2 regions of the Legionella fallonii LLAP-10 genome follow, and region 1 is predicted to be linked to the other one. Evidence: riboswitches for the same ligand, from Rfam matches in the RefSeq annotation. Region 1 holds a riboswitch; the other holds the start of a gene.

Region 1 (15,155 bases):
GTGAATTTGCAATGCAAATATGAGAGGATAAAAATTTTTAGCTCATATTAATGATGAGTGCTTTGTGAACAATTTAGCCAGTTGCCAAATGGGACTGTGAACTCACATCTCCCAAATTGATAGCATTGATGTTGTCACATTTTCAAAAAACAAGAAATATCTTACATTGTAACGAGCAACTCGCTCCTTACATTAATTCTAGTAATAACTCTATAATGTAATCGTTTGGCACAGCTTCAATAGACAGGATGTCTCACAAGGGCTAAGATGGTTCATAATGTGTTGTAGCTGTGCACAAGCACGATGTTTCACTAGAATTTCTCCTTCATCACTTCTCTTTAAAGTGAACCTCTTTTTTGTACCACCTATTGTTTATGTTTTTTTCTTGTTCATCTTCAATATAAGGATGATGTTCATCAACTAAAGTTAAAAAAAGTTTAAGTCAAGACTGTTTTTTTATAATTTTTTTGTTATGATACCAATCCACATAAATTTATCCATCATATTCTTTCTTGTGGATATCTTTCTATCTTCCTCCAGATGCCTTTCTGATTTTATGTTTATTTTTTATAAAACCCCTTGTCCTATATGAATTGTTACACTTTGCGTGACATCAAATAAGCTCCAACTTATCCCCATTTTCTGTGGATAACTCTGTGAATATACGAGACTTACTCTCTAAAATCCTGCACTTAGATTAATGCGCTTTCTTTTAACCAAGTTCGGTAAAAGATGAACTAAATTAGTTGGTTCAGTTTGGTGAGCTAGAGCAATAAAGGGAAGGGAAACTCAGTATTTATAAAATCGATCTTCTACTAGTATTTATAGGTAATAATATTTATAAAGAAGCATTAATTAATAAAAATCAAATGCTACAGTTAAATAGTGAGTGTAAATAATGAGTGATTTCTTTATTATTTTCATCGAGTAGTGGCGAAAAAATTGCTGATAGCTGAAGATATTCGCCGCTTTTACTTTTGATTTGCAATGTTCCACGCCATTCATTTCCCTCAGTTACTCCTTCCAAAATAGATTTATAACTTTCCATGTAGTTTTTTTCTGAGTGTAAAATTGGCAAGCTTTGACCTACGACTTCATGATAATCATAACCTGTTTTCTCAATAACTCGTTTATTTACATAGTCAATTGTTCCTGCCTTATCAGTAATTATAATTAGTACTGGACTTTGATCTAAAGCGCTGGTTAATTTTCTGATGGTTGTTTCCGCACGTTTCTGCTCTGATATATCTCTAACGATAGCTAATACGAATTGCTCACCCATAGAACGAAATATGCTTAATCTAACATCAACAGGAAAGGTTGTTCCATCTTTTCTTCTATGAATGCCTTCTAGATTAATTGGTCCATTAGCGAGATTTAATGTATTTTGTTTAATTGTTTCTTGAGTAATGGCAATTTCTATTTCCCAAGCATATGAATTAATTAGTTCTTGACGAGTATAACCTAAAGAGGAGCATGCTACATTATTAACATCCAGGATTTGTCCCTTTAAGTTATGCACAAAAATGGCGTCTGAAGTAGCATTCATAAAATTTTGATAACGCTCTTCACTTGTCATTAATTGATAAAGTAATTCTTGCTGACTAGGAACACTCATTTTACTAGATATCGTTTCAATCATATTCTGTTTAAATAATATTTTATTCGTAATTACGTGCAGTTTCAATTGATAAATTTCTTGCCACAATATTTTTTTCATGATAGGACGCGATTTTTCTAATGCTAGTGGTAAAACATCCTGACCTATAGTTCTTAATTAAAGAAACTAATCATTCGATTCACTCTGGCGTCTCATAAGCGAAATAATACATCTATAATGTAGAAAGGATATTCATTAGTAGTGCCATTATAAGTATTCAATCCCTAATACACGAGTAGGTGTTGTATGATGCAATTATTTCAAATGTTCGTTTCGATATCATCTTTATCTATTCTTAATAGTCAATTTATAAATCAGATATTAAGTTTTTCAGAGGTTCAACGCGATGTGGTCTCTTCCTTAAAAAAGCTGGTAAAAAATTCAGATTATTATTCAATGCCTAATGATGGTGGTATTTTACTTATAGGCATTCTTATTTTTTTTATATTGATTGGCTTAGAGTATGGGTATGGAGTAATTAAAAATAAAAATAACTATCGATTAAATGACTCCATTAGCTCTCTGAGTCAGGGGTTGTTGTCCCAGCTTTTTGACGCGATATCTAGACAGTTCTTCACTCTTGGTATATTTATTATTATTTATCAATCAACTCCCCATTTACATATTACCCACTTTTGGTACACATGGTATGGCATTATCTCTGCGGTAATTTTTTATGATTTTTGTGATTATTGGTTACATCGAGCCAGCCACCGGGTTGCTCTATTATGGGCTGCTCATGTAGTCCATCATCAAAGCCAGTCTTTTAATTTTACAACCAGCCTGAGGCAAGAAACTTTTTATATGCTTCCGGGATTTGTTTTTTATATTCCCTTGCCATTACTAGGGGTTCCTCCTGATTTATTTGCTCTGTCTGGTATTGTTGTTTTGTATTATCAATTTTGGATTCATACAGAACATATTGGTAAACTTGGCATATTGGAGCAATTAATATCAACGCCCTCGAATCATCGAGTTCATCATGGAGTTAATGAAAAATACATCAATAAAAACTATGGCGCTATCCTAATCATTTGGGATAGGCTGTTTGGAACCTATCAGGAGGAAACCGAAAAACCAATATATGGCACGTTGCATCCATTAAACAGCTGGTGTCCTATAAAAACGATTACCCAAGTCTATAGCCTATTAATTAAGCGTGCTTTAAACACTAAAGGCTTTTTGAATAGAATCAAGATTTTCTACAAACCACCTGAATGGAATAGTGCTGCTAACCCTAGTGTCTCAATGCAGGATATCAAAGAGATCGCTACTTATGATCCACCTATTAGCAAACTCTCAAAATGGATAGCGGGGAGCTTATTTGTTATTTTTTTTATTTGTTCTCTTTATTTTATTTTATTGAGCGAACATTTTTCATTATGGCCCGGATTAGGTTGTGCTATCACGATTCTAACTGGCTTATATTGTGTTGGTTTGCTTATTGATAAACCTCAAAAAAAATAAAAACCTCTCTTTACGGCTCTATTGATAATTCGTGTGTTTCATTCATTAGATGACTATGTTGATACAACCCTTAGACATTGACTGAAAGAGTGTCAGTAGATTAAAATAGAGTCAAATTGTTGTAATGTAAATCCACCTCCTATTGTTGTTTAACCATAGGGGGACAAGGTGTAAAGATGATATTATTGCGTGATGGTAAGATTCTGTCGAAGGTTTTTCCTGAAGATATCAAAGAAGATGGTTTTTTTGATGTTCCAGAAAGTGTCAAAAGCATAGGTTCATATTTCGAAGTATTTATGACATGTAGCAATTTGCTAACAAATGTTACCCTTTCCAAGAGGGTTGAATATATTGGTGAGTGTGCCTTTTCTGGATGCACCAATATAGAAAACGTTATTTTCGAGGGCGGGCGTACGGAGATTCATTGTAACGCATTTTTGGGATGTAACATAAAAACGATTACTCTTGTGAATTCGACACTTTTTATTGATTCTGAAGAATTAAAAAAATGCCAAGTGGATGCGATCGCGATATTCGCAGATGATCAGCGAGAAAGATGGAGGATTTTTCATTCATTGCCCAAGAGTTTGCAAGATAAGGTAATATCCAGTGAGTTGATGCAAAAAATCAAAAAAATCATAGAGGACGAAGTTTCCCGAATTACGAAGATGCCAGAAATAAATCCGACGTATCCTTATTTAAATACCAAGATGCCCAATGAGATGTTTGTCGAAATAAACAGTTTTATGGTTGATAATATTGCAGCCTACTTAAGACGGGTTCCCGTACCTCAAAATAACGCCGAGTTGCAGGATTATAAGAAAAGAGTAGCGAGTGCTGCTGATAAGCTCGTCAAAAAAACGCAATCCCTGGATATTTTGAAAGAGAATTTTAAGGAGCACTTAAAAAAAATGGAGGTTAATGAAACTGCGTTACGTCTGCAAGGAAAAAAAGACGCTGCGGATGTAACAAAAAAACTGTGTGAAAAAATAACTAACAGCTATCAGCACACATTTTTTAGCAGTCCGACACAGTTTAAGCAAGAATGTAATACAGCAACAGCTGCCGCGTTCCCTCCGTTGAAACAGCATTCGGATGGGGAACATTCTTTAATGATGATACCTCTTGGTAAGAGTTTTTTGGGGATATCTCCAATTTTACTGAGTACTGGTTATCAGTTCATTACCAAAACATACTCTTTCTTCAGCAAAACTGACAAAGAAGTTAGTGCATTGGAGAAAACCATCGAGGAGCTGTCAGACACACAACAAGAGCTGATGACTTATCTGTGGCAGTAACTCAAGCTATTATCTGCTCCTTCCCTTTATTGCTCTAGTTCACCAAACTGAGCAACTAATTTAGTTCATCTTGGGGTGCGTCAGGATTTCATGAGTTTCTTGAGGGTTATATCTACAAATAGAACTTCATTTTTTTACAAAAACGAATCATTTCTTGATCTAAATCAAACCAATTTGGTGATCATGTTGTTATCTTATTGATACCTATCGTCTTACCTAAAATTTGTAAATGACCTTAATGGAGGAGTTTAATATGCCTTATTTTAATGAACTTACCCAAGAAACCACTCTTTCTGGATTAACTAATGTAAGCGGTGATGAGTTAATTCGTACTATTTTCAGAATCAACAAAAACACAACGCATCTTGATATGAAATGGAATAATTTTGGTATAAGAGCGAGTAGCGAATCGCAAACAGCATTCGAAAACTTGAATGACAAGATAAAATTTGTAACTTTACGTGGAAATGGTTTAGGTAAAAAAGCAGGAGAAGACGCAGCATCTATTTTCTCATCATTCAAGCACGCTACTCATATGGATTTAAGCTTTAATGACCTTGATGTTCAAAAAGATCTGGCTATTGGATTAAAAGGTTTTGCCTCAACTCAAGTCGTTTCATTGGATCTGAATTCTAATAATTTAGGTTATAAAGATAATGAGCAAACCAGGAGTGCTGTTGCTGTGCTTATAGGCTTAAAATCATTGAATATGAGTTACAACAAATTGGATAGGAATAGTGAAGAAGAACTACAAACACTGTGTTTGGCTTTTCCTGGTAACTTAGAGCATCTTGATATAAGCAACAATAATTTAGGCGGTAAAATTAAAGTAATTAGAAAATTACCTAAAAATATCACCTCTTTAAATATTAGTGATAATGCCATCGATCAATTAGCTGTTAAGGAAATTAATAATCTAAACGATTCATTAACTCATTTGCAAACACTTTATATCAGTAATGATGAATTCAACAAAATGACCTTGGAGCAAAAAAAGGCCTGGAAACCTATTTTCACAGCCATAAATAAAGTTGTTTTTCTTAATTCAGCTGGAAAAGAAGTGATACCTGAGCAATCTCATTTTACAACCAATCGGGAAGTTTTTTTTGTACGAAATGATGACCCAAAGGAGCAGAATAAAGTTGAGTCGTTTAAGAGTTTTGCGAAATCAATTTCTAATGGGCTACGAAAATAAAATAAAAAATGTTTTTTGAGCGAAAATTACATTCTCAATTGGGGCTGGATATCTGATGAGTCGGGTGGTTCGTATTGTGGCGTTCTAAAAAAGCGTTGAAGTGATAGAGAAGAGGGCGGAGGGGAATCAAGGGGTCGTTGAATGATTTTGCATGATTCCCTGAGCTCCTCGGTTTTCATCGCGCCCGGAGGAGGGGCCTCTGCTTTAATGGGCTTTGTCTGTGCGGCAAGATCAATTTGCACTGGCGGTTTTTCCTTAAATCCACGTGCTAAGGCCCTAAGTGCTAAAGTAATCCCAAATAATACTATACTGCTTATTTCGAATAATTTCATTAATGGAACATCATAATCATGTTCTTGTGAATCAGCTTTCTGAAGTAAATGCTCTAAAAAATTGGCCACATTATTTCCCTTGGATAAACCAGTAAATAATGAGCGAAATACCTCCGACCATTCTTGAAAGAAGAATTTTGGTGCGGGATCAAGTAACAACCCCTCATTTATTGACTCATAAAAAATGTCCTCTTCTTCACAATCCTCTACAATCCTCTGCATATCCATTAATTGTATATCAGGTTGTACTTCATTATTTTTCTGCTTGTTTAAGTGAAGATAATGGGCTATTACGCTATAGGCTAAAAATCCAATCATTAATACGCAGCCCATTACTATAGAAGCAATCAGTAATGCTGGAGGAAAAATAGCAGCTGGCACTAAAAACAATGTAGATGTTGTAAATAAGAAACTGGTCAGCACCCCATAAGTAAGTAAACCATACCTTACTCCTGATAAAGCCGCTGTAAAATAGGTATGTGTTACTTGTGTTTTAACTAACTGATGTAGTTCTATAAAGGATTTAATTAACACTCGAAGCTCTGCTTTCAAACGCTCTATCTCAGCTAAATCTTCAGAGCTCTTATCCATTTTTTTATGCAAAGACAGCAATATTGCATAATTGACTTGCATTTCCCTGGTCACAAGTGCCAATTTACATTGATTTTGGGTGATTAGTAGATCTAATTGATCATTATACTCTTCATATAACCTTGATATCGCGCAAGCTATAACGTAGATGCAGCTGATAATGGTCATAGCGAGCAGTGCAGGTGAAGATAATATTGCCAAACTTAAAACGCCAACAAAAAGACTTAAACCATCAATAAGTCCACTCAATCCCATGGAAAAAAAAGCATGAATACGTACCTCGTCATCTTGAAATGAGATGCGTGATAAAAAAACTTCGCTGTCAGATTTGGCTAAATGAGGAAGCTCTAGAATATCAAACAAACACTTATTATTCTTCTTTATCATTTCCTTGCGTTTCTCACGCATATCAAAGAGCCACCATCGATTAGCAACGGCTATAACTCCCAATATTAATCCACAAGGAATCATCGCGTATTTAAGATCCATGCCCTCGACTAATAGACCGATGATTTGTATCGTACTGCGCAAACCTTTATAAGCGCTCCTAAGACCGCTCATCATCTCGCGAAAATAACGCCAAGCTAATGCTATATTTTTTTCAATTGTGCCACTTTCTTCATTCTCAAAGAGGCTCGCTAAAAAAGAAAATGTAATCAAAAAAATCATTTCGGAGGTAATAGTAGCAATACCTTCTGGAGAGGAAAGAAATTCATACATTAAATTGCTGTCATTAGTAGAAAAATATACTTCAAAAAGATATTTAAACATGCTGACAGAAGAACTAAGGGCGTCAAGAACAGCATAAACATGGTAGATGTACCCATTCTTATCCAGTTTTTGAGGGAGGATTCGAGCTTGCGCCTCAAGTCGTCTGGCAATTTCCAGAGAAAAAATTAACTCGTTAGATTTTAAAGCAGGATCTTCATCACGTTCAAAAGACATACTTACACGTATGAACCATCATCTAAGATAGGGCGGTATTGTATTTATTTATCATCTTATCGTCAATAAAAAAATCTCAATGAATCAAATGAATACAAAAAGACTCATCGGTTTAGCGCTTTACTTTTGCGACGGATTATCTTCGATATAATTGCGTATAATTCTTCATCGCCTACTATGGGTTCTAAATGGTCTTTCTCCCTAATCATGGTGGGCATATTAAACAAACAACCGTCAGATCAAGTCAGAACGACTATATTAACGTCAAGGGCCTTATGGAGTTATTGTTTGTATCCGCTTCTACAATATTTGACAAATCATCTCGAAGACTTTGTGCCATTCGCTCCAATTCATAAGAGCGACCGTTATAATCATACCATCTAAAGCGAGTTGGTTTCTTTTTTTTATAGCGAGGTGGATTCTCCAAACTTTCCCGAGTTGTGTAATGTGTGCCCGATTCCAGCATTGAAAGAAGTGTTGTCTTATCAAGAATTTTGGGACTAGCAGGCGCAACTTTCCATTGCTTATTTGAATAATATTCTTTACAGAAAAGTACTGGATTATTAATATCCGTGTGAGGTATTAACTCATCACCATCTTCCAAAGATGTATTGCTCTCTAAGGCACTCTTCAACAGACTCAAGCGTTTTTCATAATCTTCATATTGCATCATACGCCCTTTTAACCTATTTAATATTTTAGAGCTGCTATCTGAATTAATTACACGACGCATTGCGTGACATTCTTTCTCAGACAACGGCGCTACCTCAGGAGGTAATACTGTAGCATGAAGCATTTTTACGAGAGGATTTTCTTGAACAGGATTTTCTTGAACAGGATTTTCTTGAACAGGATTTTCTTGAACAGGATTTTCTTGAACAGGATTTTCTTGAACAGGATTTTCTTGAACAGGATTTTCTTGCTCTCCTCTGATGAGCGATTCAAAAATTAAATAAATTGGTACCGAAAAAGATACTATAGCAGCAACGGTAATGGATAATGGATCAGACATTAATTACCCTATATTATTGATTATACTAGAATTGTAACATATAAAAACAAAAAGAACGCAAAAAATATTCTGTTTGTGTTGGCTCTACAATTTGGTTTGTACAGATTGAGATCCGCCCAAAACTTAACTTTCTTTAACTTTAATCATTCTTCGACTAGTATTGAAAACCACTTAAAACATCACAGGTATTTTTAAATCTGAATTAGAGAGGACTGGTGCAATGTTTCCTAAAATGATTAAACAGATGGAAAAAGTGGAGTTAGAAAAATTTAGTTTTTACATGACTAGTGATAAAGCATTTATTACCTTTGCGGAGATTCCAAAAGGCAGTTACATTGAACCCCATACCCACGAAAAACCCGTTTGTAACTACATCGTAAGCGGTATTCTTGAAATTCGCATGGGTGATAACCTACCAATACTGTACCAAAGCCATGAATGGTTCGAAATTCAGCCAGGAACTTCTCATTCTGTTAATTGTATCGAAGACACATCCATGATTGAAATATGGCCTGAAGGCATTAGTGAATAGTGATAGCATGCTTACAACACTTCTTTTAATAGTCGCGTAGGCCGTTTTCATGGATTGAAATCCTCTGACTGGATTACTAAGATGCTTTAGTTTCCCATGATCCGCTTAATTCATCTGCAGAAAGAGAGTGATTAACCATCTCTTAGCTCTTTCATTTGAGTTAAAAATTGTTGCGTTGCCGTGAGGGGATTATCTGCTTTTGTAATAGCGGAGATGAGCGAAACACCGTCAACTCTTGCCTTTAAAATTTCAGGCAGTCGTTCAAAAGTCATCCCGCCAATGGCAACTAATGGATAATGGAGGGTCCGTCGCCAACGTTGAAGCTGATCTATTCCTTGCGGTTGAAATGACATAACTTTGCTGGTCGTAGGATAAATAGGACCACAAGCAATGTACGATGGGTTTAGGGCATGTGCTGTGGCCACTTCATAATAGCAATGGGTACTCACGCCTAAATGTAATCCTGACTGGCGAATTTTATCGATATCCGCTTCATGCAGATCCTCTTGGCCCAAATGAATGCCTTGAGCACCAAAGCGAATAGCCAGTTCCCAATAATCATTAATAAACAGTGTGACGCAGTATTTTTTTGCTAAAAAAATACTGCGTTTTATCTCCTCTTCTAAGCGTGCTTGACGCATATTCTTTATTCGTAATTGAATACATTTCACGCCTTCCGGTAATAGCTTTTCTAACCAATGACTGCTATCAACAACGGGATATAATCCTATCTGGCACTGTTTAAAGGGGGCTGGTAATTTCAATAAAGGGGTGGGTGAGAGATAAGGAAGATCGATTTCGTCCTCAGGCCAGCCACCATGAAACAATTTTGCTGTGTGTTGATCAATATTTAACGCTTTCCGGATCCCACGGGTTACATACATTTTTGCAATAACAATCGCATCCTTTATTGAGTGACCCAACGCAAGACAGGCCGCAAGAGCGGAAGAAAGAGTACATCCCACCCCACGATAATTTCTATTAGGTAACCGTTGATTCGCGAGCCAAAAAGATTCATGTCCATTAGTCCAATAATCTTGGCTAAATAAGGCATCCTTTACATGACCTCCTTTGAGTAAGACGCTTTTGGCCCCCAGCGCTAACATTGCGTGAGCACCTTCTTGGATATCTTGATAGGAAGTAAGGGAGCGATTCAATATTTTTTCTGCTTCAATCAAATTGGGTGTAACAATATCCACGTACGGAAATAACTTCACTAGACGTTCTATATGTTGCTGTACATTTGAAAAAATTAATGGAGTTCTCGAAGACAATGCGAGTATTGGATCTAAGACCACAAACCCTGGATAATCTTTCAAAAAATGAGTGATTTTCTCATGAGTAGATGACGTACCAATCATCCCGATTTTAATAGTATCGGGTTTAAATGCATATTGTAATGCATCATATTGTGCAGCAACCTGATCACTAGATATTGCTTCAATAGCTGCGAAGCATGAGTCTACATTAAAATTTTTTAATGTTTCTAAATCAACTTGAACTCCTGAAAGTCCTGCAGGATCAACGCTAGCAATTGTCCATACAATTGGTTTTTTCATACTTTATTATCTTGATGCCAAAACGGGGTATCAATTAATGAAGTGCTGGGATGTGCTACGTTTCTTTCAAGCATTATCCCTGCTTGAAACGCTTCAAAACCCGCGATGACTGCATGACGAAAAGCAGATGCCATATCGATAGGAAAATTTGCTAGAGCAACCGCTGTATTCAATAACACTGCATCAAATCCCAGTTCCATGGCTTGTACAGCATGAGAGGGTTTCCCAATGCCGGCATCAACAATCAACGTCGTTTTAGGAAGTCGATGGCGTAGCGTTTCTAAAGCATATGAGTTAACCAATCCTTTGCCTGAACCAATAGGAGCGGCCCAAGGCATTAAAATGTTGCACCCTATATCGACCAACTTTTGGCATACGACCAAATCGTCTGTGCAATAGGGAAAAACGTCAAATCCTTCATCAATTAAAATTTTGGCCGCTTTGATTAACTCAAATGGATCGGGCTGAAGATTGTACTCATCCCCAATCACCTCTAATTTAATCCATGAAGTATCAAATAGCTCTCTTGAGAGCATAGCCGTACTAATCGCCGTTTTTGCATCACGACAACCTGCCGTATTCGGCAAAAGATGACAGCTTAAATTTTTTACTGCTTGCCAAAAAACCTCACCGCCTATGCCTTGTGGTGCTTGGCGCTTTATTGATAAAGTAATCACTTCTACCTCAGCGGCACGAATAGCGTTCTCCATGACTTCTAATGAGGGATAACACGCTGTTCCAAGTATTAAACGGCTTTTTAGCATTTTCCCGGCTAAATTCCACATGCTTAACCTCCTTGCATTGGCACAATGATATCTACGCGATCGCCTGGATTTAATAGTGTTATGTTGTAGGCCATACGAGGGATCAGCCGATTATTTATCGCGACTGCAAAATGCTGCTCGATGTAATTGTTTTGTATTAATAATTCGTGTAACGATTGTGTTGGTTCAATCTGCTGCACTGTATCATTGAGATAAATGCTGACCATAATTAACTCTCCCAAATTTTTGGATAACGAACGTGTTGATAATTGGTTTTTATGCCACGAAGAACTTCTTCCGCTAGAGCAGGGGCAATTAAATAACCATGACGATAGAGTCCATTGATAGCGATGAGCCCATCCGTGAATTTAATCCTTGGTAAATGACTTGATAGGGTGGGGCGGCATTGGGTAACTGTCTTTATGATGCGCGCATCAGAAAAACCGGCATGGACATAGTAAGCTGCTGTTAATAATTCTAATGTTGTACGAACTGAAATAGAATCAAGATCGTCTGCTTCAATTTCACTGGCGCCAATAAGATAAATATTGGCAGGGCGCGGGACTATGTACAAACTATAACGAGGGTGTAAAAGACGAATTGAGCGCTGCAACTGAACATCAGGAGAATGCAGCCATATTAACTCACCACGTAGAGATCGTAAATCAGTAAAAACAGAGCGAGCACCTAATCCTCGGCAATCAAAAACCATATCGAACTCATGCGACTTTGATTCGGTTATAATCAGCCTTGGTTCAAGTGATAAAACAGGTGTATTCGTGATGCATCTTACGCCTTTAGCCTCTAAATAAATCTTAAGAACGCGCATTAGCGACTGACAATCCATATGCGCTTCGTCAGGGAAATAATAAGCTGTCTCGAATTTAGAAAGCTCAGGCTCAAGTTGAATCACTGTCTTATTAGATAATTGTTGAAAGTTAAAGTCACCCTGATCCAATTGACTTGATATGCGCCGACTAAAATGACTCCATTCAGCTTGATCATTAGGATGACTAAGTACCAGACTTCCGGATTGTTGAAAATAAATCTGTTCTGGTAATTGTGCAAGAATTTGCGGCCAGCATTGTCGAATGGATTCTTGACCTAAATGAAAAATCAGTTGATCTGCTTTATCTAATTCAGAAAACGGTGTTAATAACCCGGCGGCGGCTAAGCTACAATTTATATCCCCTGTGTTTTGATCAAAAAGAGTGACTTTCCAGCCTGCATTATGCAATGCAAGTGCCAGCAAGCGTCCCATTATTCCCATGCCCACAATACCTGCTTGCATGGTTAGCTCTCAAGACAACAAGCGATTGGCTTTAAATCAGAGTAAGGCGTTTCCGGCAAAAAACGAAATGTCCGTTCTGGTACAATAAACTGAACTGAAAAAAAATTCGGTGATGGCATGCTCATAACTCCTTATATTAATGCGTGAATAATATTGGAGATGGCAAAAGGGAACCGTGCCACATAGAAAATATGACATGGATCTTATGAAGGCGTCCTTACGCTGATATGACTCAGTTCAAGTTCGACGGGTAACTCTCAGCCGGTTTTCCGACACCCCGCGCCATCTAACAAACAGTGATATGCTAGATTTTAATTTTTTGTTTGTCAAATCCGTAGAGCTTTTGTGGAATGAAAAATTGATTTCAGATTTACTCTTCAGATTTTTTTAGTTGATTCATTTTTTCAACGGAGCCTTAGTCAGTGATTTTGATGGGTGTTATATTGCTTATAAAGCGCCATGAACAAATAAGTTACCTCTATGAGAGAACCATGCTGGTTATCAGAACTTTTAATAATCAAGAAGGTATTGATATACAAATGGAACCCGGTTTTAAACAGAATCCTCAATTTTAACTATAATGGAATTAATACTCCGTAAAACAAGGACAGTTGCATATGGATTCTCAAGCATCTCATGAGGAGATTCTCCGGATGATAAATACAATCCCTATTTTTTCAGGCATTGGCATTCATGAACAAAACATGCTCGCCCGTAAATGTCTTATCGTTGAGTTTAACACTGGGGTCATTTTGATTAAGCAAGGTGAAATAGCTGATAGACTTTATGCTATTCTCAAAGGGAGTGTGGATGTAATTAAAACCACATCCAACCGTTCGGTACGCATCAGTAGATTGGGGGCTGGTGATGTGTTTGGTGAAATCGCTATATTGCGAGCGATTCCAAGAACAGCAAGCATTATTACCACAATGCCCTGCAAATTTATCTCTATAAATGGCAAAGATTTTTTAGAAATTTACCAATACTTCTCTCCAAAAGCTCGTGATAATATTCAATTGATGGTAGAGAAACGCCTGGCTCAACATAGATAATTGTTGAATCGCGAGCATGGTTCAAATCCACTGAACACTTTTGAGGGTTCTTCCACAGATCCTTTAATGTTTTGAAAATACTATCCTATTTAATAAAAAAGTGACTGGCAACAAAACAATGACGACCAGCAATGGTGCATAGGTGACTGAAATTCCTAGATGTACCATAAACTCTAATGAAGCGGCACCTAATACATATTGCAATAAGTAGATTAGGGGAAATTCTAAAAAAGTATGTAATGACATCGTCCCTTTAAATACAAACATGTTCATAAAGTAGAGAGCAATTACTGAAATTGTATACGCTATTAAATATGCATATTGGTAGTTTATGAGATGATATAACATGACATAGAGGCCGAACATTATTAATGTACTTAATATGCCTGTTATAGCAAAACCAAGCATTTGTTTTTTATGAACTTGCTTGATAAATTTCATTTTCATATTCCTGCCAGGATTAAAGGGATACTCTATAGAGTATCATTTTTATGATCCCTTACTACCAATAAATTGATTTTTTCATTGGATATCAAATTGTGTATAAGTTCATGTATTTTTAATCTATCAGAGTAGAGGTAATCAGTATGCTCGATCACGAGCATTATCCAATTAAGTCTGATTATTTTGATAATCAGACTTAACGAAGAAAGAGGGCGGGTGGTTACAAGTCATAAGTGCAAGCGCCTTTTTACTACATAGTGCTCATTTCCATTACCGTTACAGTGTGTGATTTAAATTCATCAATACCGATTTTCTTCCACCCAAAACGTTGATAGTAATTTGTTATGACAGGATCAAAAGCAAATAAGTAAAGGTTTCTGAAGCCGAGCTGTAATGATAGTGCTTATTAACTTGAAATTCACGACCCACACCTTTTCTAAATATCATCCAACCCTGTGTCTTAAAAAAACAACTATATATCTGACTCTGAGGTAATTTTAGTCAATTGCTCTAATAGCAGATTAATTTGCCATCCAACTGTTGATAAACGTATTCCTTAGGCGATGCATTTAATCAGAGTGAATTAAATATCTAAAACTCTATTTAGCAAGCGTCTGTCTGGCGCATCTCCCGACAGACATGTACTCACCTTCTCTACACTAGTTTGCATTTTTTCTTGTCATCTCCTTAGGTTAGTGTTAGGTTTCGAATAGGGATAATAGTTCAGACTAAAGGAGGCAGTACGATGTTGTTGACAGAAGAAGAAAACGCTTTAATGCAGCAGAGTTTCTCTATTACTAATTCAGAACATAGAAAGTTATTAGATAGCAAGTTAGATCTATTCGAAAGAAATTTAAAACAACTAAGAATACAGGGGTATAAAATTGGCATAGCCTCCATTGGGGCCTTTTTAACTCGGCTATTCAGTTTAACCTCATTCCTTTATCCAACTGATTGGGCATGTGTGGCTTATGTTGTACACGCGATTCATCAAAGTGGAGGTATCAACCAAC
Region 2 (15,155 bases), 1.8 Mb from region 1:
GCCGTTAAAAATGGACAATATCTTGAAACACTTCATAAGGTGGTTCCCTTGGCTACAAAAGGAGTATATTTTTACATCATATGAGAAAATAATCAACCATCATGTATCAATATTGTCAATTATGTTGAAAAATAATGGAGCCAAAGAGAATCCATAACGATAAAACCACTCATCCTGATGATGATTTTAAATTACGCTAAATGGGCGAAAATCTACTATTATCATTTTATATCACCTTGGGAAATAATCATGGCCTTTAAAAAAGATATTTGTATTTTTGCTCTGCTAGGATTGGTCTTGGGCATTGTTCTTGATCAGTTAGTACGTCATCAAAATACCGTATTATTTTATTATTCGCTTATTGGTCTTTTCTGCTATTTATACGCACTTAGTTATAATGAAGAAAATAGAGTACGCTTAATAGGTTCCAGCTTTATTGCTGCACTATTTTTATCCTTGCCAATTCTAGGAGTAAATAACTTTCACTCCCTCTCTGACTCTATTCGCTGGTTAACTTTTTTAGCAGCATTTCCACTATTTGTTTATATAGGACACTGCTTTCATTATGCCTATCATCATGACAATACGTGGCAAGTGAGCTACAGCACTTTGTTTGCAGCGGTGTGGAATACTGTTCTCTTATTAGTAGTAGCCAGTATTTTTTCAGCAATAGCACATCTTCTTATTATGCTCGCTGCATTTATTTTTAAAACCATAGGTAATCTTTATCTATGGAATTTATATTTTGATAACATTCATTTTCGTTTAATTTGCGGAATTACTCTGTTTTTTATAGGTATAGGAGTTGGCCAACAAAATCTTGAGCTTATCTACAATCTGCGTTTTTTACTGCTCAAAATGATGTACTTCCTTTTCCCTTTTTTAGCGCTAATTAGCTGCATTTACTTTATTCTCTTCTTAGTACACTCATTCTCTAACCAACCCGATTACATTAATCCACTAATAGTATTATTGCCTTTAACCATCTTAGGAGTTTTATTTTTTAATGCTTATTTTCAGGATGGAACTACTGATAAAGAAACACCTACTTGGCTCAATAACTCCTTTCGCGTGTATCGCATTGTTTTATTACTGCTGACTGTATTATTAATTTATAAAATAATGAAAGAAACATCATTGAATATTAATATTATTATTTGCTTACTGCTGCTCCTTTTGTTTAGTTTCACGTATGCGCTCACCGCCTTGTTACCAGAAAATAAGGAAGTTAGCTGGATTCGCATAGGCAATATCGGGGCGTCCTTATTTTTTGTTATCTCCCTCTTTCTGCTTAATTTCCCTTATCTATCAACAAACTCTAACTCAACATTCCGGATTGATAAATCGCTCCATTTCGAAACTAATGCCAATACAAATACCGGCACTAATGCCCCACGCCCTGCTGTTTTAAAAGCATATCCACCGGCTAATCCCTAAGTATAAAAAAAAACTATAGCCGCCATAGGAGCTCCCTTATGGTTGAATGATTCTCATTTACTTAAACTCTCTAGGTCATTAAAACAAAAGGGAGAAGAAGATGAAAAAATTACTTATAGAAAAAATTATGCATGCCAAACTAGCTAAGGGAATTGTTCATTGCAAATGTTGTCGCGGCAGACATAGTTAATTTGTTTCTCCGGACTGTCTATTAGGCTAAAGATTGACTTAACTGAATAACAGTCCGCCTCGTTGGCTACCATTTTATGAGAGAACACGTATGGCAAAGTTACCCGCATTAAATACGGTGTCCCTATAAATGTTTCTAAACGTTTTATTGCCTGACTTAATGAAGGCTGACTGATGCCTAATCGTTCTGAAGCGCGTGAAAAATTTAAGGTATGACAAACCTCATTGAAATAATAGAGTTCAGTTGGTGATGCAAGCATACTTTGTCCCTCATGAAATCTCTTACGTCATTATTAGCTACAGAACCGATTGATAGCTTAAGGATCATTGGAACGCTAAACTTACTCAGTTTTTGCTTTATATTGCTCCACATATTTTTGACCGAGTGTTTTACCCTTGGTAATGTCATCAACACTCATGTTTTTCTCAAGTTCACTCAGATTATTGCTTGCTTTATCAAAACCATGACTCTTCGCGGCAAAAAACCAGGCATAAGACTCAACTGGACTCACATTTACCCCGATTCCATCTCGATAATAGACGCCTAATTGATTCTGCGCTTTACTATAGCCTTGTTCTGCTGACTTGCGTATCCACATGACAGACTGCTCCAAGTTTTTACCAACCCCATCACCATAGAAGTACATATCTCCTATGTTGTATTGAGCAGTAGGATTACCTAAATCGGCGCTTTTTTGATACCAATAGGCTGCTTTCTGTAGATCTGTTTTACCTAACTTCCCTGAATCATATAAATACCCTAACTCCACTTGCGCCTTGGCATGTCCCTGCTCTGCAGCTTTTTCAAAATATTGTGACGCTTTATTGACGTCTGCAGTCACTCCTTCGCCCTGCTCGTACATAAGACCAAGATTATATTGCGCACTAGCATTACCTAGCTCAGCACCTTTGGTATACCATTCTACAGCCACCGCCGGATCTTTTTTCACGCCAACTCCATTATCATAATCATAGCCAATAGCTAATGCGGCATTGGAGTTGCCTTGAGCTGCTGCTTTCTTATACCAAATCAAAGCTGTTTCACTATTTTGCGGGATTCCAGTACCTGTATCATACATGTAACCTAGACCATACTCTCCATCAGGATTATTTTGATTGGCTGCTTTTTGATACCAGGAAAAGGCTTTGTTATACCCTTCAGGCGTTTTAAGATACCAATAAAATGCGGCTAACAGTACTTGAGCATCAACATTTCCTTTATTAGCGGCAGCAAGTAATAACTGTTCCGTTTTTTCTGCACTATAGGCCACGCCTTGCGCGTTATAATACATTTTACCTAATAAATATTGCGCCTTGGCATCACCTTTATCAGCCTCAGGAGAAAGGAGAATAAATGCTTTTTCATAATGTTTCTGATTATAGGCCTCTTCTCCCTCCTGGGTGGTAGCAAAGGATGAAGTACTTACTAGGGTAACTAAAGAAAGCGATACAATGTATTGTTTCATGTTCATAATAAGCACCTTATAGATGGAGTTATTTGTTTTAAAGTATATTACAAGTTTATAAATTTTTTCATAAATATCTGTTTTTACATTAAATAAAGAAATAAAAATTTATTTCTTAAAATAACACAAATAGACGAACCGATGGAATATTGTATTTCGAAGTAATAGGAAGATTGCTGCTACGTAGTCCAGCCCAACAAAATAAGTTGGCCGATAATCGTTCATGTAATAAAGTCATTATAACTTATAAGGTATTGGATAGCGATTTTTCTAATCGCTTGTCAGATGTCTGTTGACGGCTTTTTATAGAAGAGTTTCCAAGATAATCATTAAAAAAACTGAGCTGATTGGCACTAAAATTATATGTCATCTGTCCCAAAGTATAGATACCGCCCCCTATTGCAGTAGAAGCTAATACTACACCTGTATCCTTCAGAACCTCCTTAGCAGGCTTATAAAAAAAACGAAACATCACGAGGTCCTTAAATAAATTTAGACACATCAACCGCTGCACGGCATCCAGATAACAGCGGCGATTGTACATTAATTGACACAAAAAAACACCTTCTTATGATGCTACACAGTAACGTCCCTTCTTCTCCTGGAACAAAAAACTCTAAGTCATAAAAAGAGATGAGTCGTCTATTTCGGACCAGTTTGACGTTGTTCTACAGCCTCTTCTTTAGTTGGCTCGACTTCTTCAATTACTACCGACGACGAAGAGTTGCTAAAAAAACAATTCTGATTTCTTGTTGAGGAGGGTCGAAAACGCTCAGGGATAACTTCGTCTAAAGGTGCTGGACCACAGGTTTCGTTAACGAATCCTACTGTACCAAAGATTCCGGCGACTAATGCGATACGCAAAGGCAATTGCTTTAAAGCGTGGATTACAACAGAGTTAGCTACCTCTTTAGGACTAGTCCAAAACTGTTTTGTCATATCAACTATGATGCTAGTAGCTTTTTTGTTAACTAATTTACCATTATTAACAGTTGCACGCACCAAGGTATAATCTTTAAAGGCAGCAAAAGGGTACGAACAAGTAGCAGCTATTGCTCCACTTAATGCCCCAGCCATAAAATGCTTTGTTTTCTTATCTTTTATAGGTAAGGCTTCTGCGATTTGATCTTCAATAATACACAGAGAAGTAAAACTCACTACACCAGACAAATATCTTGCCATAAAACCACCAGACATGAGCTGATACGCATTATTTAGTGTATACCATTTAAAATTCGGAGGAAGAAGTCTTGGTATTTTTCTCAATAAAGATAAGGATTCAGGAATCTGAGTTACAAAAATCTCGCCCAATGCAGCAACCGTGACATAGCCCATTTTAGCTCTGAAAAGTGCTTTTTTTAGCCCCTCGTCTTTAACAACTAGGTTTTCTTCTTTAGCCATGCCTTCAGTCATGAGCTCAACAGGTCTATTATTTTTTGCTCCAGTAACATAAGCGCTTCTGATTGCAGAGCTTGATAAAGAAGCTGTATAGCCAGAATAAGCTGCTCGCACAAAACCAAAAACTCCACCCTTATAAGCAGATGAAAATGAACCATCTTTAGAGAGATTGAGAATCCATGCCTTAAATGGACTCTGCAATGCAGCAATACTTGTGCTGGTTAGAAAAGTCACCGTAGCAAGATTTGCACAATCCCATGCAGTGCCTTTAATTTGAGTTGGAGTATAACCAAAATAAGTATTTGGTTTTGAATCTGTTGTGTTATTAGTTCCATTAACGTTAGTATGCTCTCCTTTTTCTCTAGCCATAATAGAAACCCTCTTTTTTAAAATATTGTCACGACAAATTGTAAGGACTCATTCTTAACAAAATATTAACAATATCTGATTATTAGCGGCATTTCGCATAAAAACTCCGCATATAACGTCTTACATCTCTATTGTGGCACCATAAATAAAGAAATCCCCGCTCCTTAAGGGAAAAGAGCTATAAAATTTGCTGAGAAATATCTTTCGCTAATCTAATAAATTTGTGATTTAATTCCCTAGATTGTTCACTAGGGGTACCGCAAGGTTGAGATAGTCCCTTTGAACCTGAACAGGTTAATGCCTGCGTAGGGAATGTGAAATTATTCTATTGGGTATGAAAGCGATAAAAGTTTTATTGCATCTAACTCAGACATTTATTGATTTTTATTCCTTACTCGGCCCCTGTAATTTTTCCATCATAGGAGTCCTACATGCATACTAAAAATCAATTTCATTTCTCATATTCTGGCTCAAGAAAGATCTACATTCCAGGTACTATTCATTCTCACTTACACGTTCCCATGAGGGAAATGTCGTTAAGTGACTCCAGCACTTTATGTCTTTACGATACTTCGGGCTCTTATACAGATCCTCAATATTCAGCAACCATTACCCTAGGATTACCTGACATACGTTCCCAATGGATTAATTTAAGACAAGATACAGAGTGCTCTTCCTCCAAATCAGTAACTCTCAATGCGAAAGAACAAGAGACAATAGCTCAACAAGCTTCCCAGCTACAGCGCCAACCCCAAAAAGCAAAGAAAGGCTTTAATGTCACACAGCTGCATTATGCTAAAAAAGGGATCATCACTCCCGAAATGGAATTTGCGGCAATAAGGGAAAATCAAAACAGACAGGGAAACTCTTTAATTACAGCAGAATTTGTCCGTAATGAAATAGCCCAAGGTAGGGCCATTATCCCAGCCAATATTAATCATCCCGAACTGGAACCCATGATCATAGGACGCAATTTTTTAGTCAAAGTTAACGCGAATATCGGCAATTCTCCCGTTTGCTCTTCTGTAGAAGATGAAGTGGAAAAACTGCTTCACGCCATCCATTATGGAGCAGATACCGTAATGGATTTGTCTACCGGTAAAAACATCCATACCACACGTGACTTTATAATACGTAACTCTCCTGTTCCGATAGGTACGGTGCCTCTGTATCAAGCATTGGAAAAGGTTAATGGCATAGCAGAGGAGTTAAGTTGGGACTTATTCCGTGATACCTTAATTGAGCAGGCCGAACAAGGAGTCGATTATTTTACTATTCATGCGGGCGTTCTGTTGTCCTACATTCAATTAACAGCGAAGAGAGTCACAGGAATTGTTTCTCGCGGCGGTGCTATTATGGCCAAGTGGTGCCTAGCTCATCATCAAGAAAACTTTCTCTATACTCACTTTCAAGAACTGTGCGAGATTATGAGTGCTTACGACGTAAGCTTTTCTCTTGGTGATGGATTAAGACCCGGTTGTATTGCCGATGCAAATGATGCAGCTCAATTCGCGGAGTTACGTACATTAGGAGAGCTGACACAGCAAGCTTGGCAGCATGATGTGCAGGTCATGATAGAAGGTCCTGGCCATGTCCCTATACATTTATTGCAGGAGAATATGGAAAAACAATTGCATTATTGTCATGAGGCGCCCTTTTATACCTTAGGCCCGCTAGTCACAGATATTGCGCCGGGTTATGACCATATTACCAGCGCCATTGGTGCGGCCATGATGGGATGGTATGGGGTTGCACTGCTCTGCTATGTGACTCCCAAAGAACATTTAGGCCTGCCGAATAAAGAAGATGTGAAGCAAGGATTAATCGCTTATAAAATTGCTGCCCATGCCGCTGATCTCGCCAAAGGGCATCCGGCTGCCCGAGCCCATGATGACGCACTATCCAAGGCACGTTTTGAATTTCGCTGGGAAGATCAGTTTAATCTCTCACTAGATCCGCATACCGCACGCACCTATCATGATGAATCGCTACCTCAAGAAAGTGCAAAAGTAGCTCATTTTTGCTCTATGTGCGGGCCCAAATTTTGCTCCATGCAAACAACCCAAGAACTGCGTGAGTTAATAAAATCCGAGGTAAATCCATAATCGTCGAGGCGCCTCTGGCGCCCGCAACTGTCTATCCAAGTGCATGTTACCTAGATAAATTCAGTGATATTGAATCGTCTTGTACGGTAGATTGTTCTGACTTATGCAAAACACTCTGGTTAACTGCAGAAAGCACTTGATGTCTTGGTTGTTTCCAAAACTGCCATTGAGTATCTCTTCTAATCGCTTCTGCATGTTCAGGACTTTGGGCACCAATTGTTCTGAAAAAATTAACAAAGTCAATAATAAGTTTAGCAAACCATCCATCTTTATCTTGTTCTAGAATCTCAAGACCTGTTCGAGAATCATCGCTATTAGGTTTGCTCGTAAACAAGAGCAAAGTATTTTGGATAGCAGTAAGCAATGTCTCAAGCGCAAATTTATCCTGATTTTTCTTCCTATCTTCAATACTCAAACGCAGATCCGTTAGCTCTAGCTCTCTTGCTAAAAACCGCTCATTGTACTCCTCGAAAAAGAGTGTATCTAATTGCTTCATTAATTCATCATCTGCTTCTTTTGGCACATTCTGGTTATGAGCTTGTTTCAAAAGCTCCATTTTAGAGGAATACATTTGAATGTACTTAGATTCTAATGCTTTTTTACCATTGGCAAAGGATTTCTCCATTGCGATAAGATTGTTGAATGCTTCTCCGGTCTCATCACATTCCTTGCGCACATCCTCCTGGTATTTCAACAAAGTTGAGATAGCTTTTTCCATCAAACCTCTTTTTTCATCCCATATTTTATAGGCATCATCTTCTTTATGAACAGGCTTCGTCTTCTCAAGATGTTCCTCATATGATTTCATTGTCACGTAAAGAAAAGTTCCTTGAGTATTTATTATCCACTCCAACGTTCCTAGTAATTTTTTATACGTTTGCTTATCTCTCGTACTAGGAAAATTCTGATATTCATTATAAAGAATGGCAAATTGTGCGCAGATTTCCGCTTGTTTTTTGTGAGGTAATTCTTGTAGTTTCGCAATCTGTAATTGTCTGGTATCAGTAGCTTTAACAGAAATACCAAATAATCTTTTTTCTTTCTCTTTTTCAAATTCGTCATCTATTGTTTGCAGAATTTTATTTAATTTAGGCATCGCCCATTATCTCACAAAGCAAAAATAATTCAAAAATTATACACAAAGAGATAAAGACAATCAATCATTACTAGTGAGCATGGCCTGATGCAACTAAATTATCTAATACTTGCCCTTAACATGAGATAAAAAAACAAATGGACTTGTTATTTAATAAACCAATTAGCCTAAACTGACTCTATTACCCATTTGTCATCTTTTTGTAATTTTATTGTAAATCTTTTCCTAATTTTTTTAGCAAGATTAATATCCCCTTATAATGGGAGCACTTTTGTATCAATCTATATTAAATTATATGTGGAAATTCACTATGCGCAAAGACAAACATCAGGCCTTATCTTCGCCACACCCTACAGAAAAGCCTAAAACGTCAACGGCTCTAACGCTGCAAGAATTAAACAAAGAAACGACTGGAACTGAAACGGCTACAGCAGAAAAACCAAAAACCTCAACAGCTCTAACTCTGCAAGAATTAAACAAAGAAACAGAAAAAAAAGAGACTGCTGCTGAAACAGCTAGAACACGCTGCCGAGTTTGCTTTAAAGAAATTGCTCCAGTTCGTCGCTGTTCTGGCCATGGAGGAGGCGGTGGTGGCGGTGGTGGTAGTGGAAGTGCTGACAAATCAGAGGAAAAAGCAGCTCTTAGTGAAGAGAAATCGCTAACCCATGAGGCACATCATACTATTGATGCAGAGATGGAATTCATAATAGGAGAAGGAGAAGAAGAATACAGTGCCCAAGAACTTGACTCCCTATCTAAAACAGAAGAGCAAAAGTTCAATCCGGAAGTAATTGCAGAGTTAGTTGCTACAGGTCTATTAGTCATTAATAACGACCGTAAATCGAGGACGCTAACCCTTAGCCTACAATGTGATCCAAATTCCTTATCCAAAGAGCAAAGAAATGAATTAAAAAAATTCATGAATGCTATCCTTAAAGAGTTCAATGAATTCAAAGAGCAAAATCACTTATCTGACGATTGTGTCAACATAATCCAAGATGAGAAAGGCAACATACGGTCGCTGAGCATTAATTTACCGAAATTAGATTTATATGATGCGTTTATCCAGCGACTAGCAAATAATTTAGTACCCACCCCTCGTCCGGAACTACAGGCACAAAACGATAACTCCAAAACTAAAAATTTTGCACCATCCCCTTTATCTATGGAACCCAAACCATCTAATAAAGACAAGCCTGTAACAAAAAATGAAGTAGCTCAAGGGGTGGATGTACTTTCTAAGCAAGCTGAAGAAGAAGAGGAACAGAAACTCTTTAGCCTATCCCCTTTTTCAACCCAACTAACGCCCTGGAAATAGAAATAATTGTAGGTTGAGCCAAGAGAGGCCAACCTATACTGTCATCCGAGGTGCTTGCGACGAACGATCTCCTGAATATGGCACAATGCGTTTTACAGGAGATCCTTCGCTGCGCGCTGAATGACCGTAATAGTCATGTAACCCTATGCTAAGAAAGACATAAGGACATGATTGCAATACAACAAATTGTCCCAATAAACCAAACTGTTGATCTTAAAGCAGCCAAATTCATTAAGTATAAAAAGACATAAGTAAAGCGCGAAACAATATAAATAACTGCCAAAACCTGAATGGCTAAGGAAACATGATTGGTTACCAACGCAGTTAAAACAGCGGTTGAAAATACGGTCAATGATTCAAAGCAATTTTGATGCGCCGCAACGGCTCTAGCTCCAAATCCCTGTAAGCTAGCCTGTTGTAATCGTGGATGCTTGTTATCGTAGCCTCCCCTGGCTTTCTGCATCGCATGCCCGACAGGTAATTTGACTAAATAAGGTAAAATAATAGCAATAAGCAAACAAATAATTAAAGTGGTCATTATAACGCGTTCCCTAAATAATAGACTTCATCATAATGGGATTCCAAGCTCGGTTCAATTAAGCTCCCCCTCTCTTTCTCTTTTTGGCCTTTTCGCCGCAAATACTCACCCTATTTCCTCCCTGCTTTTTAGCCATATAAAGTGCCTCGTTAATATGGATGATCAAATCATCTAAATCTTTACCATCAAGGGGATAAACAGCAATCCCAATAGAAATGGTAATTTCTGCCATACGCTCACCATCAGTTTCTATAATCAGGTTTTCTATAGACTGACGCATCAATTCAGCTTTTGAAGCAGCATCATCAAGAGATGATTCACGCAAAAAGAGTAAAAATTCTTTTCCTTGCCATCTGCAAATAACATCACTTTTTCGGCATTGATTATGTAATTCAAGACCAACTGATTGCAGCACTTTATCCCCAACAACATGGCCATACTTATCATTAATTCGTTTAAAATGATCTATATCAACTAGCACTATAGAAAAGGAGGAGGAAGTACGCTCTGCTGTAAGAAGTTCTTTTTCCAAATACTCTTCGAAAAAACGTCTATTGTATAACCCTGTTAAGGCATCATGAGTTATTTGTAATCTTAATTCTTCTCTTAAATTAATATTATAAAGGGTTAGACTAATTTGTTCGGCTAAAATTTGGAATAAATAAATTAACCGATTGCTCAAGGACTCTTCTTCTACATCTATTTCCATATAAATCAAACCAAACATGAGTCCCTGAGCATACAAGGGGTGACAAATGCAAACCGCTATCTGTTCCAGATCAGCCCCTACATGTTCACAAACAACTAATTTTTCATTACGAGCGACTTGGTGCATTTTGCCACGTAATAAAGCCCAGCAATCTGATTTCATGATTTCAGTTTGGTGAGAAATGGGACTTCCCCAACAGTAGGTTTCTTTAAGCATATTGCCATTGTCACTATCAATAAAATAAATAACGCCAGAAGTAGGCGATAAAATCATTTTGATAAATGTAGATATGGGTCGAATCATCTCATCTCGAGAATCACTGGATTGTAATACACTCATCAACTCTTCCAGAAAACCCAACTCTCTATTTAGCTTTTCTAAATTTAGAACCATTTGCTCTAGTTCTTTTTTCGATGCCCTTAATCTCTTTTCATTTTGTAATCGATAGAAAATATTAGTGGTGGTATGACTGGCTCCTACCAATTCCCCTCGTGCATTACAAATGGGATTAAAATGAATTTCAAAATCAAGGTCACTAAACCGTTTATCATCAAATGATTCTATAACCGTAAAAGGCTGCCCCTGAAGTGCCTTTTGCCATAGTGAAAATGATTTCTCTCGATTTTCAGGAGTCATTTTCTCCATTAAAACGCTAAAATTCATCCCTTTTTGTAAATTCACTTTCAACAATTTATAGATTTCTTCTTTATACGCATTATTAAAAGCAATGAAATTGTAGTTTAAATCCATGGCTGCAATTAAATCAGTGGAACCTTCCAAAATCCCATTTAATCGCTCATTAGTATCTGCCAACTCAAAACTAATATCATTGAGTTTAGCGGAGTGATCTCTCACCTGTTGCAGCACTCGAATGAGGAGTCCTGCTAGTAAGGCAATAAAAATTCCTACGAGCAAAGTCCCTAATGGTAACCAAGAGCCCATAATTTGCTGCAACAATTGATCAGAGGGCCATAGTTCAATTTGCCAAGTTTGGCCTAACAAAAGTAACTCCATTCGTTTCGTCCAATTTTTATGTAAATCGAAGTCCTTATTTTCTGAGTCATAAAGTAACTGTCCATCCGAATAAATTTTCAATTCATAATCATTCATCAACGAGCTATGGAGTAAATGAGACATCATAATTTGAGTATTGATTGCTCCAATAATCAATCCGTCGAACTGTTCCTTTTTGAATAGGGGACTGAGTAACATAATCCCCCTATCTCCCTTTATGAAATTGACTAAGTGACTCATCTGTAGTTGTCTTTGAGCTAATGATTTTTCAATCACTAATCGACTCTTAGGATCCCGCATTAGATTAAAGTCTTTCATCCGCTCATTACCTGTTTCAGGAACTATCCAGCGAACAATATAGTCTTTATCTGCCCAGGCAATAGCGACATATCCTGGTTGATCCTTAATGTAATGAGTTGCATCGGCACGCCATGCATTCTCAAGAGTATTGTTCTGAGTCATCCAACGATAACTCATTCGTAAAAACGAAGAAGCGCGTTCTTGCATCGTAACACTCAGATAATCACTGATACTTTGTGTTTTTAACTGCAATAGTTTATTAAGATAATCATACTGACTTTTTACTAGAGATTGCCAACCACATAAGCTGATCACGAGAAAAACAAAGATAACTAATATGGGAGCAATAAAGCTTCTTTTTTCCCCCATTCTATTTTGATAAGTCAATGAAATTAAACCTAAACTTAAGATAAAGAATCCTAATTGGGTACTGAAAGACATTTTCATGCTATTGGGAATCCCATAATGCATAGTAAATGCTGCGATCAAATTGACTAGTAGAATAAGAATAAAACCAATAATTATTAAGTTAATGCTTACTTCGGCTTTTTTTTCGCTCACTGCGTAGGGATTAGTAAACCACAAAAGAATTAGCCCAATAAATAAAAATGATAAAGACGTATTAAGAGCCATGCGACCGGGATGGTGCACCAGTGTCGTAAAAAAGAGCCTAATAAATAATCTATCTAGACCCAAATCATGATTGAGAAAATATTGTAATGCGGTAAGTCCCGATAAAATTAATAACGAAAAAGTAAGCACTCGACTTATTTTTATTGCCGAGGTATTAAGTGCTATAAGTGATAAACCGCCCAATATAAAACAAATAGCGGTATTGTATTGCATTGCTATCCAATCAGGACTTATTTGGACAATAAACAAAAGATGCCAGTGCCAACCAATTATTACTGCCATACCAAGAAATACAGTAATACAGCCAACACCATATGTTATGAATTTAAGTAACCAATCACTCTTATTAGGCATTAAATGAACAACCCAATCCTAATTATTAAAAAACCCCTCTTAACCATTAATCACACCCTATTAATACAACGCCCTTTACCATCTTCCTTTGAATAAGGTTTCGTACTCCAAGCCAGCAACCGTAGGTTGGATCACAGACTAAATCGACAACACTTCGACAGCTATGTGCAAAAAATTTAATCAACACTCAAAATCACAATATTTAGTATAAAAAATCGACTATACTTAATAAATTATAGACAAACAAATCAATTTATTTTCAATTTGTTCTGTTTTTTAAAACACATTCCCACTTAAAACACATATGGTAAGTTGCTTCTACCCAACAATCTCTTCTGTTATGATAAAGCAAGAAGCGCCATATTTAGTGCATTGAAACTATAGGGATTAGTACTATGACACCAGATGATTTAAAGAAAAAACATAAGGGACACATTGTGTTGTCGTCTCATCCTGCCAGCCACACCGCGGCACCATTAAAAATCAAATGGTATGCAGAAAACCCTAAAGAGCGCGGGCCGGTTATAGCTTCTCTTACTAATATAAAAAACCGTAATGCAGTAGGAACTCACTCTGGCTCCTACTCTGTCTATCGTGCTCTTGCTGTAGCTGCAGGAGTACTTGATCCAGAACACGTCCCGGATCTAACCAACACAACCCCTCCTGTCGCTATAGGTCCTCATCATCAATGGAGTGAACCCGGAAAAATCATTTCCCTCGATCCGTGGGGCCATCTTGCTGCTGAAGTCTTCGCCAATGAAATCAAAGCTGGTTATGACATCCGGCCTACTATAGCCGTGACCAGAGCACATATAAATATTCCTGAATTGCATACCGCCATGCAAAAAGGTCGATTAAAGCCTGATGGTAAAATCTTGAGTGAAAATGGAGATGTAGTCGTTACTAAAGCAGCCATAGAACCTGTTTGGTATTTGCCAGGCATTGCCGAACGCTTCCAGGTTTCAGAGTCATTATTAAGACGTACCCTATTTGAACAAACAGCAGGAATGTTTCCTGAATTAGTCACACGCACTGATTTGGATGTATTTTTACCCCCCATAGGAGGTTTAACCGCTTACTTTTTTGGTGATGTAACTACCATTCATGATCCTAAAGTTGAATTAACGTGTAGAATTCATGATGAATGCAATGGTTCGGATGTGTTCGGTTCCGATATTTGTACCTGTAGACCTTATCTTGTTCATGGAATTGAATTATGTATAGAGTCCGCTCAAAAAGGCGGTGCGGGCCTTATTGTCTATAACCGCAAGGAAGGTAGAGCCTTAGGTGAAGTAACAAAATTCCTAGTCTATAACGCACGCAAAAGGCAGCAAGGAGGAGACACCGCTGCCAAATATTTTGAAAGGACAGAATGTGTGGCCGGAGTCCAAGACATGCGCTTTCAAGAGTTAATGTCCGACATACTGCACTGGCTAGGCATTACTAAAATTCATCGTTTTGTATCCATGTCCAATATGAAGTTCGAGTCGCTGCAACGTTCAGGAATCAATGTCGTAGAACGAGTTAAAATCCCTGATGAGCTTATCCCCTTGGATGCCCAAGTTGAGATTGATGCTAAAATGGCTGCAGGTTACTATTGTGCCGATGCGATTGTGGATATCAACGAGTTGGCAAAACCCAAAGGACGGGGTCTTAATGAATAAAGAAGAACAACCAGTGGATTCAGTGTTAACGCAAATACGTGATCCCAAAACAATACGCTTACAAGCCCACCGTATTTTAGATCTGGCGAAACAAGATCAATTGGAGCATTTTGCTCTCGATTTAGAAAAAATGACATCCACCGCCTCTTTTGTTATTGATGTAATTAAAGAACAATATCCTGATTTTAATATTCCCTACCATAGTCGTTGGCGACACTTTGAAGCGGGAAATGTAGCTCGAATTAGCGCGATGCAAAATAAACTATCATCGCTCTCGTCTGATGAATTGGGGAAAATCCTTTATGAGTTAGTGATCATCAGTGTGTTTCTGGATGCTGGAGCAGGTTCATCTTGGCGTTATTTTGATAAAGAAACGAATAAAGAATACAGCCGTTCCGAAGGGCTGGCTCTTGCCAGTTTAGCACTCTACCAAAGTGGTGCTTTTAGCCATGACTCAAAAAATCCTCTATGCGTTGATGCTCAAGGCTTACTGAACTTCAATGAACACGATTTACTGCAAGGATTTCAAGTCACCCCAACTAATCCTCTTGAAGGAGTTAAAGGA

What was found. Region 1 has a riboswitch for thiamine pyrophosphate ahead of LFA_RS06540 (FAD-dependent oxidoreductase). Riboswitches for the same ligand answer to the same signal wherever they lie in the genome.
Positions count from the first base shown of each region.
Region 2: it holds a riboswitch for thiamine pyrophosphate, as region 1 does, so the genes downstream of both, thiC (phosphomethylpyrimidine synthase ThiC) here and LFA_RS06540 (FAD-dependent oxidoreductase) in region 1, are expected to answer to the same signal.

Region 1 is NZ_LN614827.1:1,594,771-1,609,925, forward strand. It holds gene LFA_RS06490 (PAS domain-containing protein) at 866-1,720, opposite strand; gene LFA_RS06495 (sterol desaturase family protein) at 1,907-3,127, shown strand; gene LFA_RS06500 (leucine-rich repeat domain-containing protein) at 3,304-4,425, shown strand; gene LFA_RS06505 (leucine-rich repeat domain-containing protein) at 4,679-5,620, shown strand; gene LFA_RS06510 (hypothetical protein) at 5,647-7,488, opposite strand; gene LFA_RS06515 (hypothetical protein) at 7,742-8,500, opposite strand; gene LFA_RS06520 (cupin domain-containing protein) at 8,721-9,032, shown strand; partial or broken gene LFA_RS19795 (IS6 family transposase) at 9,057-9,137, opposite strand; gene thiE (thiamine phosphate synthase) at 9,164-10,591, opposite strand; gene LFA_RS06530 (thiazole synthase) at 10,588-11,376, opposite strand; gene thiS (sulfur carrier protein ThiS) at 11,379-11,582, opposite strand; gene LFA_RS06540 (FAD-dependent oxidoreductase) at 11,585-12,646, opposite strand; TPP riboswitch at 12,844-12,936, opposite strand; gene LFA_RS06545 (cyclic nucleotide-binding domain-containing protein) at 13,300-13,698, shown strand; gene LFA_RS06550 (GtrA family protein) at 13,762-14,145, opposite strand; partial or broken gene LFA_RS20290 (GNAT family N-acetyltransferase) at 14,393-14,530, opposite strand; gene LFA_RS06555 (hypothetical protein) at 14,888-15,155, shown strand, end outside.
Region 2 is NZ_LN614827.1:3,373,884-3,389,038, forward strand. It holds gene LFA_RS14115 (chitinase) at 1-36, opposite strand, end outside; gene LFA_RS14120 (hypothetical protein) at 250-1,437, shown strand; gene LFA_RS19590 (helix-turn-helix domain-containing protein) at 1,581-1,886, opposite strand; gene LFA_RS14125 (tetratricopeptide repeat protein) at 1,968-3,098, opposite strand; gene LFA_RS14130 (hypothetical protein) at 3,337-3,564, opposite strand; gene LFA_RS14135 (hypothetical protein) at 3,735-4,859, opposite strand; TPP riboswitch at 5,100-5,189, shown strand; gene thiC (phosphomethylpyrimidine synthase ThiC) at 5,291-6,964, shown strand; gene LFA_RS14145 (hypothetical protein) at 7,011-8,060, opposite strand; gene LFA_RS14150 (hypothetical protein) at 8,371-9,378, shown strand; gene LFA_RS14155 (MAPEG family protein) at 9,527-9,916, opposite strand; gene LFA_RS14160 (sensor domain-containing diguanylate cyclase) at 9,975-12,926, opposite strand; gene LFA_RS14165 (GTP cyclohydrolase II) at 13,322-14,590, shown strand; gene LFA_RS14170 (URC4/urg3 family protein) at 14,583-15,155, shown strand, end outside.